One region of the Leuconostoc suionicum genome, then DNA from elsewhere that is predicted to be linked to it. Evidence: riboswitches for the same ligand, from Rfam matches in the RefSeq annotation. Region 1 holds a riboswitch; the other holds the start of a gene.

What was found. A riboswitch is a leader RNA that binds a small molecule or an ion and turns the genes downstream of it on or off. The one in region 1 is predicted to bind FMN.
Region 2: linked by a shared signal. The riboswitch ahead of ribD (bifunctional diaminohydroxyphosphoribosylaminopyrimidine deaminase/5-amino-6-(5-phosphoribosylamino)uracil reductase RibD) and the one ahead of A6B45_RS06180 (ECF transporter S component) in region 1 are both predicted to bind FMN.

The regions. Positions count from the first base shown of each region.
Region 1 is NZ_CP015247.1:1,227,033-1,231,440, forward strand. It holds gene rpsA (30S ribosomal protein S1) at 1-258, opposite strand, end outside; gene cmk ((d)CMP kinase) at 353-1,030, opposite strand; gene A6B45_RS06175 (peptidoglycan-binding protein LysM) at 1,046-1,603, opposite strand; gene A6B45_RS06180 (ECF transporter S component) at 1,677-2,267, opposite strand; FMN riboswitch at 2,366-2,502, opposite strand; gene A6B45_RS06185 (pseudouridine synthase) at 2,531-3,280, opposite strand; gene scpB (SMC-Scp complex subunit ScpB) at 3,273-3,872, opposite strand; gene A6B45_RS06195 (segregation and condensation protein A) at 3,865-4,408, opposite strand, start outside.
Region 2 is NZ_CP015247.1:799,222-803,629, forward strand. It holds gene A6B45_RS04030 (glutamate synthase subunit beta) at 1-219, shown strand, start outside; gene A6B45_RS04035 (cation transporter) at 517-1,422, shown strand; gene A6B45_RS04040 (dimethylarginine dimethylaminohydrolase family protein) at 1,441-2,397, shown strand; FMN riboswitch at 2,518-2,655, shown strand; gene ribD (bifunctional diaminohydroxyphosphoribosylaminopyrimidine deaminase/5-amino-6-(5-phosphoribosylamino)uracil reductase RibD) at 2,781-3,812, shown strand; gene A6B45_RS04050 (riboflavin synthase) at 3,815-4,405, shown strand; gene ribB (3,4-dihydroxy-2-butanone-4-phosphate synthase) at 4,408-4,408, shown strand, end outside.

The sequences.
Region 1 (4,408 bases):
GCCTTCCTTGTCGCTTGTTACATTAGAGATGACAACAGCTTCAACACTGTCACCAACCTTCAATTCGTCTGCCAGATTAATGTTACGATCGTCTGAGTACTCACGCGCTGGCACAACTCCTTCTTCACCGGTATGCAAACCAATAACTGCTTGGTTATCGTTATCAACGGCTAGCACTTCGCCTGTAACGACATCTCCTACCTTAATTTGATCTGCACTCTCGAGAGCTGCTAAAAGCTCGTTGTTTGTTTCACTCATGACGTCAAACGTCCTCCTACAATTTACACTATGAATATAGTGTACCAAATATTTTAGTTCTTGTATAGTAAAAAACACGGTTTAACCGTGTAAATTAAAAACTAATTTTATTTTCAATAATATTGGCTATTTTAGACACAACTTCGTCAATACTTTTTCCTGTTGTATCCACTAAAATAGCGTCCTTCGCTTGTATCAGTGGACTAATTTGACGATGAGAATCTTTGTAATCTCGTGCTTCAATTTCGTGCTTCAATGTTTCGAGATCAGTAGTTATTCCTTTAGCAACATTTTCTTTATAACGTCGTTGGGCACGTTCATCAACACTTGCTACAAGAAAAATTTTGATATCTGCTTCTGGTAACACAGTTGTGCCAATATCACGGCCGTCCATAATCACACTGTTACTATTAGCTATTTCGCGTTGACGATTGACTAAGTTAGAACGTACATCCGCAAAGGAAGCCACTACAGATACATTGTTTGTCACTTCAGCGGAACGAATTTCGTCCGTGACATCGGTATCATTCAAAAATACACGTTGAACTGGTGTACCAGGTTCAAAGCGTATTTTCGTTTGCGACAATAATTTTTTTATTTTTTCTTCATCATTATAAGCAATGCCGTTCTTTTTTGCAGCTAAAGTTATTGTTCTGTACATTGCACCTGTGTCAACATACACAAAATTTAGCTTTGTTGCTAAAATTTTGGCAATAGTAGACTTACCGGCAGAAGCTGGGCCATCAATGGCAACTTGAAAATTCGTCATAATAATAAAAAAGTCCTCTTACTGAATGTTTAGTGCAGTACCAGCATACTGTGTGTAATTGTCAACTGTTAACCCTGGATTTAATGCAATAACTTGGCTAGTTGTCATCCCGTGTGTAACTGCAAAATTATACAATGTTTGACTAGTACCCAAAACTGCAGTGGTGGTTGTGGAACTACTTGATGCTGAACTGGATTCAGCCGTCTCAGTAGAAGATGAACTAGCAGCTTCCTCACTTGAAGCGGCTTCACTGCTACTTACTGATTCTTCTTCAGAAGAACTTGATACACTTGACTCGGATGATGATGATTCAGAAGACTCAGATGATGTAGATTTAGTAGTTGATGAACGCTTTGTACTTGATGAAACAGCCGTTTGTGGCTTGGATGATTTTTGGTTAGTAATCATGCCATACACAGGCACAAAAGATATAATTGCAAGCGCTAATACAACAAGCAGAACACGAAACCCTTTATTCGGGGATTTTGAATCTGACTTTCGAGAAAATTTTGGTTCGAGTTTATCTTTTTTGGGCCGCTTTGATCGGCTCATGTTGTTTGGGTCAAAATCGTTCATAGAAACGACCTCCATTTTATTGGTTCACATAAAATTTTACCACACCAACACCGACTTTGCTCATAATGTTTTGTTAAGAATGAAACCTTCTCTGTAATGGCTGTATTGCCCTTAATATGATCATACTCACGACAAACCATATAATACCCTCAATAAGATTAAACGGTAATACCATTCCGATAAAATAGTTTTTTAAACCAATGAATTTAGCAATATCGAAATTAGCAAATCTCGCATACAAGGGTATAGCTACAAACCAATTGATGACAATCGCAACAATTGTCATGACAAACGTGCTGCTCGTTAACGGTATGATTTTTTTTTGCCAACTACTATACTGCTCCAGATTAGACATTGTAATTTTTAAAACTGTGACAAAAGCTAACACAACCAATAAATTAACCGGTAATCCTAAATAAGTGTTGACCCCCTCATTTGCCAAAATTAACTTTAGCAAGGTACGGATTAAAATAATCCATAGCGAAGCAGAATAATTTAACCAATATAAGCCAATGACAACTGGTACGATTGAAAAATCTAGTTTTAAAAAATCGGCACTAGGAATGATTGGCACTTGGGGAAACAGCATCAAACCAAATGAAACAGCGCTTAGTATTGCAATTAATGTAGTACGTTGCACTCGCGTTACAGGAACAATTGACATATTTCTTTCCTCTTGTTTGCTTACCTCACCGGTAGATGCAAACAAAAAACCACAGATTTTGTCAGGGTACAACAAAAAATGCAGCTTTCACTTTCTTTTTTAGACTTCTTTATACCCGACTTTACGGTCGGCTCTGGATTTTGACCAGATCAGCTGCAAAAGCAGGTCGCGGGCTTACCATGAAAATTCATGTCTCACCGCCGGTTGGGAATCACACCCGACCCTGAAGTTATTATTAAATTTGATTTTATTGTATCACGGTGTTACTTACGACGCAACAATTTGTAATCTTGTGCCTTTAAGCGTTTGATCTCTACGCTTGTTAATTTACGATACTCGCCCGGCTGTAGACCAGTGACATCAAAAAAGGCATACTGCTCACGCTTGAGCTTTTGTACTGGTAGGCCAACCTTCGCGAGCATGTTTTTGACCTGATGATTACGACCTTCATGAATAGTTAGACGGACCATACTTGTTCTCTTTGTTGGCTCAATTCTTTCAATGGAAACGCGAGCTGGAGCAGTTTTACGACCTTTTAGGACCACCCCACGTTTCAAAGGAGCTAACTTTTCTTCGGTTGCAATGCCTTCAACTTTTGCAACATAAGTCTTATCGACTTTAGTTTTAGGATGCATTAATTGGTTGGCAACTACACCATCATTGGTTAATAACAAAACACCAGTTGTATCATAATCTAAACGGCCAACTGGATAAACGCGTTGATCCACATCCTCTAAGATATCCAACACCGTACGACGACCTTTTTCATCATCATTGGTTGTCACAACCCCACGAGGCTTATTTAACAAGTAATAAACTAACTTCTCACGCCCTTCAATTGGCGCCCCGTCGACCTGTACTTTATCATTTGCAGTAACTTTTGTACCTAATTCAGTAACAGTTTGCCCATTAACTTGGACACGTCCTTTGATGATCAATTCTTCGGCGCCCCGTCGGGATGCTAGACCCGCTTGGGCAATAATTTTTTGCAGTCGCTGTGCTTCTTCAGACATTTTCTTTTTCACTTTCTGATTGATGTACATCAAATGCACTCGTAAATAATTCTCCATCAATATCATCACCTAACTCTAACATATTAAAATCAGGTAACGGAGGTAGTTCTTCAATACTTTTCAAACCAAAATAGTCCAAAAATTCATCGGTAGTACCAAACATGATGGGACGTCCTGGTTCGTCTTTTCTGCCAACTTCGTGGACTAGTTGCCTTAATGCTAGCTTCTGTAAAGTCCCTGAGGATTGCACACCACGAATTGTATCAATTTCAACACGTGTAATTGGTTGCTTATAAGCGACAATAACCAGTGTTTCGAGTTGTGCTTGCGATAATGTTGCATTTACGGGTGAATCAAAATACTGTTTTACTGTGCCACCAAGTTCCGGTTTAGTCACTAGGCGATACACATCGTCACTTTCACGAATTTGTAATGCACTGCTTAAATCAGTATCATACTTTACCACAAGTTCTTCAAGCAATCCTTGTATTGCTGAACGGTCAAATCCAGTGATAATGCTCATATTTTTCATGGAAATGCCCTCATCGCCAGATACGAACAATAGTGCTTCTATTTGACTTAAATTATTCATCTTCGCCAAACGCCTCAATTTCTACATAAATTTCTTGTTGTTGGTGTTCTTGGTGTAATTTTAATCTTTTATCTTTGGCCATTTCTAATAACGCCAAAAAAGTGACTACCAAATGTTCCCGCTCGTAAATATCATCAAAAAAAGAAGCAAATGGAATCATCTCACCCGTTTGATGCTGCAAAAAATGTTTATTGATGTTATTAACAGCTTCCTTAAGAGAATATGTTTCCGCAGTAACATGCCTTCTGATAGGTTTTTCCTGCTTTTTTCGCCGCAATAGTTGAGCAAAAGCTGTTTGTAAATCCCCTAACGATAAACCAGGAGCTAAAGTTATGGGTTGTTCCAAATTATCAGGAGCCTTCATTTGAGTACGTGGAAAGGATTGTTGTTTTAATTGTTCACGTTCACGCAAAGATTCGCTTGCCACTTGAAATTGTTTGTAGGTCAATAATTGTAGCATCAACTCTTCACGTGGATCCGCATACTCTTCATCTACGGCATAATCATCTGGCTCTTCTTCTGGTAACAAATCAGCG
Region 2 (4,408 bases), 430 kb from region 1:
GGATTTATTGGGCTCAATACTAAAATATTAAAGAACCTTGGTATTACTCAACTGAATGTGATGGGGATGACAAATCAAGAAAACTATATGGTGGCAGGAGATGCAAATACTGGTGCTAATTTAGTTATTACAGCCATTCATGATGCTCGTTTGGTGGCCGAAATGATTGACTCGAAGCTCCAGAGTTTCGCAGATAGTTTTTCGTTTGAAGTAAATTAGTAAAGTGGAAAAAATAACTTTCATGTTTAAGCATTGTTTGTATAAAAAACAGTGCTTTTTTGTTGGCATTTTTATACTAATTTAATTATTTTAAGTGAATAAAATGTATTGACAGGTCAGGTAAATTGCTGTAAAGTAATTAACTAAGGTAATTACTTTAGTTAATTAAAAAGAAAAAAGGAGGTACTGAATGTCAAATGAAGTACACATATAATTAGCAAAAATGGCTAACAAAATAGACATGTTTAGCTCACTCATAAAGCTGGCAAATAAACTAACTGATATGGATAAAATTTTATGACTCAAAAAAAAGTTGAGCAACGCGCATTCATGGTTGGCTTGGCGATGAACTTACTTATGGGAAGTTTAGGGCTTTTCGTCTATTACTTGACTCAAATTCAAGCGTTGTTTGTAGACACATATTTCACAATCATGACTTTGATTTCAGGAATAGCAGCAATTATGATTTCAAGGTTCAGTGTTAAAACAAGTAAACGTTTTCCACAGGGACATTTTATGTTTGAGCCAATGTATGCGGCTTTTAAATCATCGATGACACTGATTCTATTGACTACTTCTACTATACAAGTTAGTCAGAAGGCATATCAGTACTTTGTTTACCATAAAGGAGAACTCTTAGATTTAACACCAATCATTCCGTATGAAATTGTCATGGTTATATTATGCTTAACAATTTCTCTATTTTACAGTCGTCAAAACCGTAAAATAGGAGGCGCAAGCACGATGTTATCCGCGGAGTCAAAAAGTACGCGCATAGATTCAATCATGTGTGGGGGCATAGGATTAGCAGCGTTCTTGGTGTTATTAATTCCAAAAAATTCTAGCTTGGGATTTTTATTATATACTGGTGATTTTTTTGTAACAGTGTTACTTGTTCTATTTTCAATTACAACACCAGTTAAAGTATTGAAAAATGCATTTATTGAAATTTGCGGGGGACGCTTGATTGATGAAAAGATTCAAAATGAATTTGAAGTTTGTCTAGCAAAGCATTTAGGACGTGACATTAAAATGAATGAATGCCATATTTACAAAACAGGGATGTATTTTTCCATAAAAGTAATGATTGATGATACAAGTGAAAAAATAAATGCAGCACTATTGCGAGATAAAAAAAGTCGGATTTTAGAAGAACTCCAAACATATTATGAATTTGTACATTTAGAATTTGTTTATGTTTAATGAAACGGGGAAGAAAAAATGAAAATAAATGTTTATAACGAATACGGTCCATTAAAAGAAGTCATTATTGGGGATGCAACAAAGTTGTTTTTTCCAGACACGCATGAAATTGAACAAGAAGAGCATACAGCAAAATGGAAGCAATTTGTTACAAAGCATATTTATACAGTTTTGCGTGGCAAAAAAGTACCAAATTTTATTGCTAAAAAATTTCAAAATGAATTAGCGGAATTTAAAAAAATTCTAGAATCAAATGGTGTTAAAGTACATACTGTTGATGCAGTAACGCCGACGAAACAGGATCCTTATGGTATGGGACAAATGTATGCCCGAGATAGTACAATGAGTGTTGGTGAACATTTAATTGAGGGTAATGTTCAAATTGAGATGCGAAAAATTGAACGCCGTGGCTATCAAAGAATTGTTGAAGCTATTAAAAAGAACAATCAAGTTCACACGTTAAATCAGAAAGACAAAATATATCTTGAGGGTGGCGATGTAATCGTCAATTATCCAAATGTATTTGTTGGTATTGGTAAGTATGCAAGTAATATGGCTGGTGTGAAATGGTTACAAAGTATTTTAGACAAGGATTTTGAAAATAATATTGTTGATCAACCATGGAAAGTTATTCCTGTGTATTTAAATGATGATGCCATTCTACACTTAGATTGTTGTATGACGATTATTGGTCCCAAAACAGCAATAATTCACAAGCCTGTATTAAAGGATTTACCAAACGAACTTAAAGATTATAAGTTTATTGATATAGACGCCAAAACTCGAAAAGAAATGGGTGGCAACGTCTTGGTGATTGGGCCTAAAAAAGTTATTGTACAAAAGAGACATACAGCTTTGCAAGAAGCTTTGAAACGAGAAGGTTATACCGTTATTCCTATTGTATTTACTTGGCATTCACTACTAGATGGTGCCTTGAGATGCGCTTCTTGTCCATTAGTCAGAGAAAAATTATAAACAAAAAAGACTGCTTTAGGCGGTCTTTTTTGTTTATAATTTTTATGGATTCAAGCATCTAGGAATTATTTTTTGATTGACATTGTAGAATTCTAATGATAAATTAACAGTGTTAAATAATTTAATCTTCGGGGCAGGGTGTAATTCCCGACCGACGGTGATGGCTTATGGCCTTAGTCCGTGACCTACGATATTTTCGTGGTTGACACAGTGAAATTCTGTGACCGACAGTTAGAGTCTGGATGGGAGAAGATTTAAAATAGTTTAGGCAAAGCCGCTTTGGCTGTGTCTAGGTTTTTTTGAATTAATCTAAACTACTATAAACCCGATGTGTATTTTTAACGCATCGGTTTTTTTGTCCTGAAAAATTCAGGAGGTAAGCTATGAATGATTTAACATGGATGAATTTGGCTGCGCATGAAGCAGCCAGGGGATTACCCTACAAAACTTTTGAAAACCCTAGAGTCGGTGCGGTTCTTGTCAAAAAGAATAAGATTATTGCCACTGGATATCACGCAGAATTTGGAAAAGAGCATGCGGAAATCAATGCCTTTAACCACGTAAAAGATAAGAACCAGGTTTTAGGAGCAACACTTTATGTTACATTAGAACCTTGTGCTTCGCGTGGGAAGGTTGGGTCTTGTGCAGAAACGATTAAAGGATGGGGATTGCATCGTGTTGTGATTGGTAAAAAGGATCCTAATCCTACAAATAATAGTAAAGGTATTAAAATTTTAAAAGCAGCTGGGCTCATTGTAGATGTTTTAAATACGACAGAATATCAACTTATTAATCCGGCTTTCGATTTTTTTTTCAACAAGCAATTACCCTATGTTCAGTTAAAATTAGTAACGTCTCAAAATGGACTTGTTACTAAAATAGTTGGAGAACAGACGAAACTAACAGATTATTTAGCAGATGTTGATGTTCATAAAGAACGTGCATCTAAGAGTGCAATTATGATAGGCAGCGAAACAATGCTGATCGATCACCCTAAATTAACAGTTAGATATATTGACATTAATCACAGACAACCAATGAAAATAGTGATTGATCGACGTGGACGTTTAAGAGATACAGATTTTAATTTCTCGGATAATTGGTTAATATATACCGAAAATATAAATTTTGCAAACCAATGCGCCTATGCCAAATTAGTATCTGACGGGCTAAAAGGCGTATTAATAGATTTAGCTAAACAGCATATTCAATCTGTGATGGTTGAAGGCGGGCCAAGCTTGATTTATTCATTTTTGAAACAAAATTTATGGCAAGAAATGTTGATTTATACCACAAATAAAATATTACCTGAGGGCGGACTAAAAGGAATATCTTTCAATCAAAAACCACAAAAGCAGCTGTATGTTGGTAATGCTGTCAAAAAAATATATGTAAACAATCAAGGGAGAGTGTAAATATGTTTACAGGCATTACACAAGAAGTTGGCCATTTGATAAGCCTCCATCATCGTAATGATAAAGAAATGCGCTTAAAAATTGCTGCATCCGAAGACTATTTTTCTGATAGCAGAGTAGGCGATAGCATTATGGTTGATGGTATTTGTTTAACAATTAATCGGCTAGAATCAAATTTTGCTGAATTCGACATTATGGTACCGACTTTTGAAACGACCATTGTTAAATTTTATCATGTTGGGCAAAAAGTAAACTTGGAGAAAGCACTTTTAGTTTCCAACCGATTTGATGGTCATTTTGTTTTGGGTCATGTAGATCAGACGGCTGAAGTAGTCAAGAAAGAGTACAGTGAAGAAACCACATTGTTAACTTTTAAATTAGCAGACTATCAGCTAATAAATCAGATTGTCAATAAAGGTTCAGTTACTATATCAGGTGTGAGCCTGACTATTGTTCAAACAAAAGACGATGTATTTCAAGTCGGTCTAATACCACTCACATTAACCAAAACAACTTTGGGATTATTATGTGAACATGATTTGGTCAATGTTGAAACCGATATTTTGGCGAAATATTTAATGAAAGGAAAATAATAA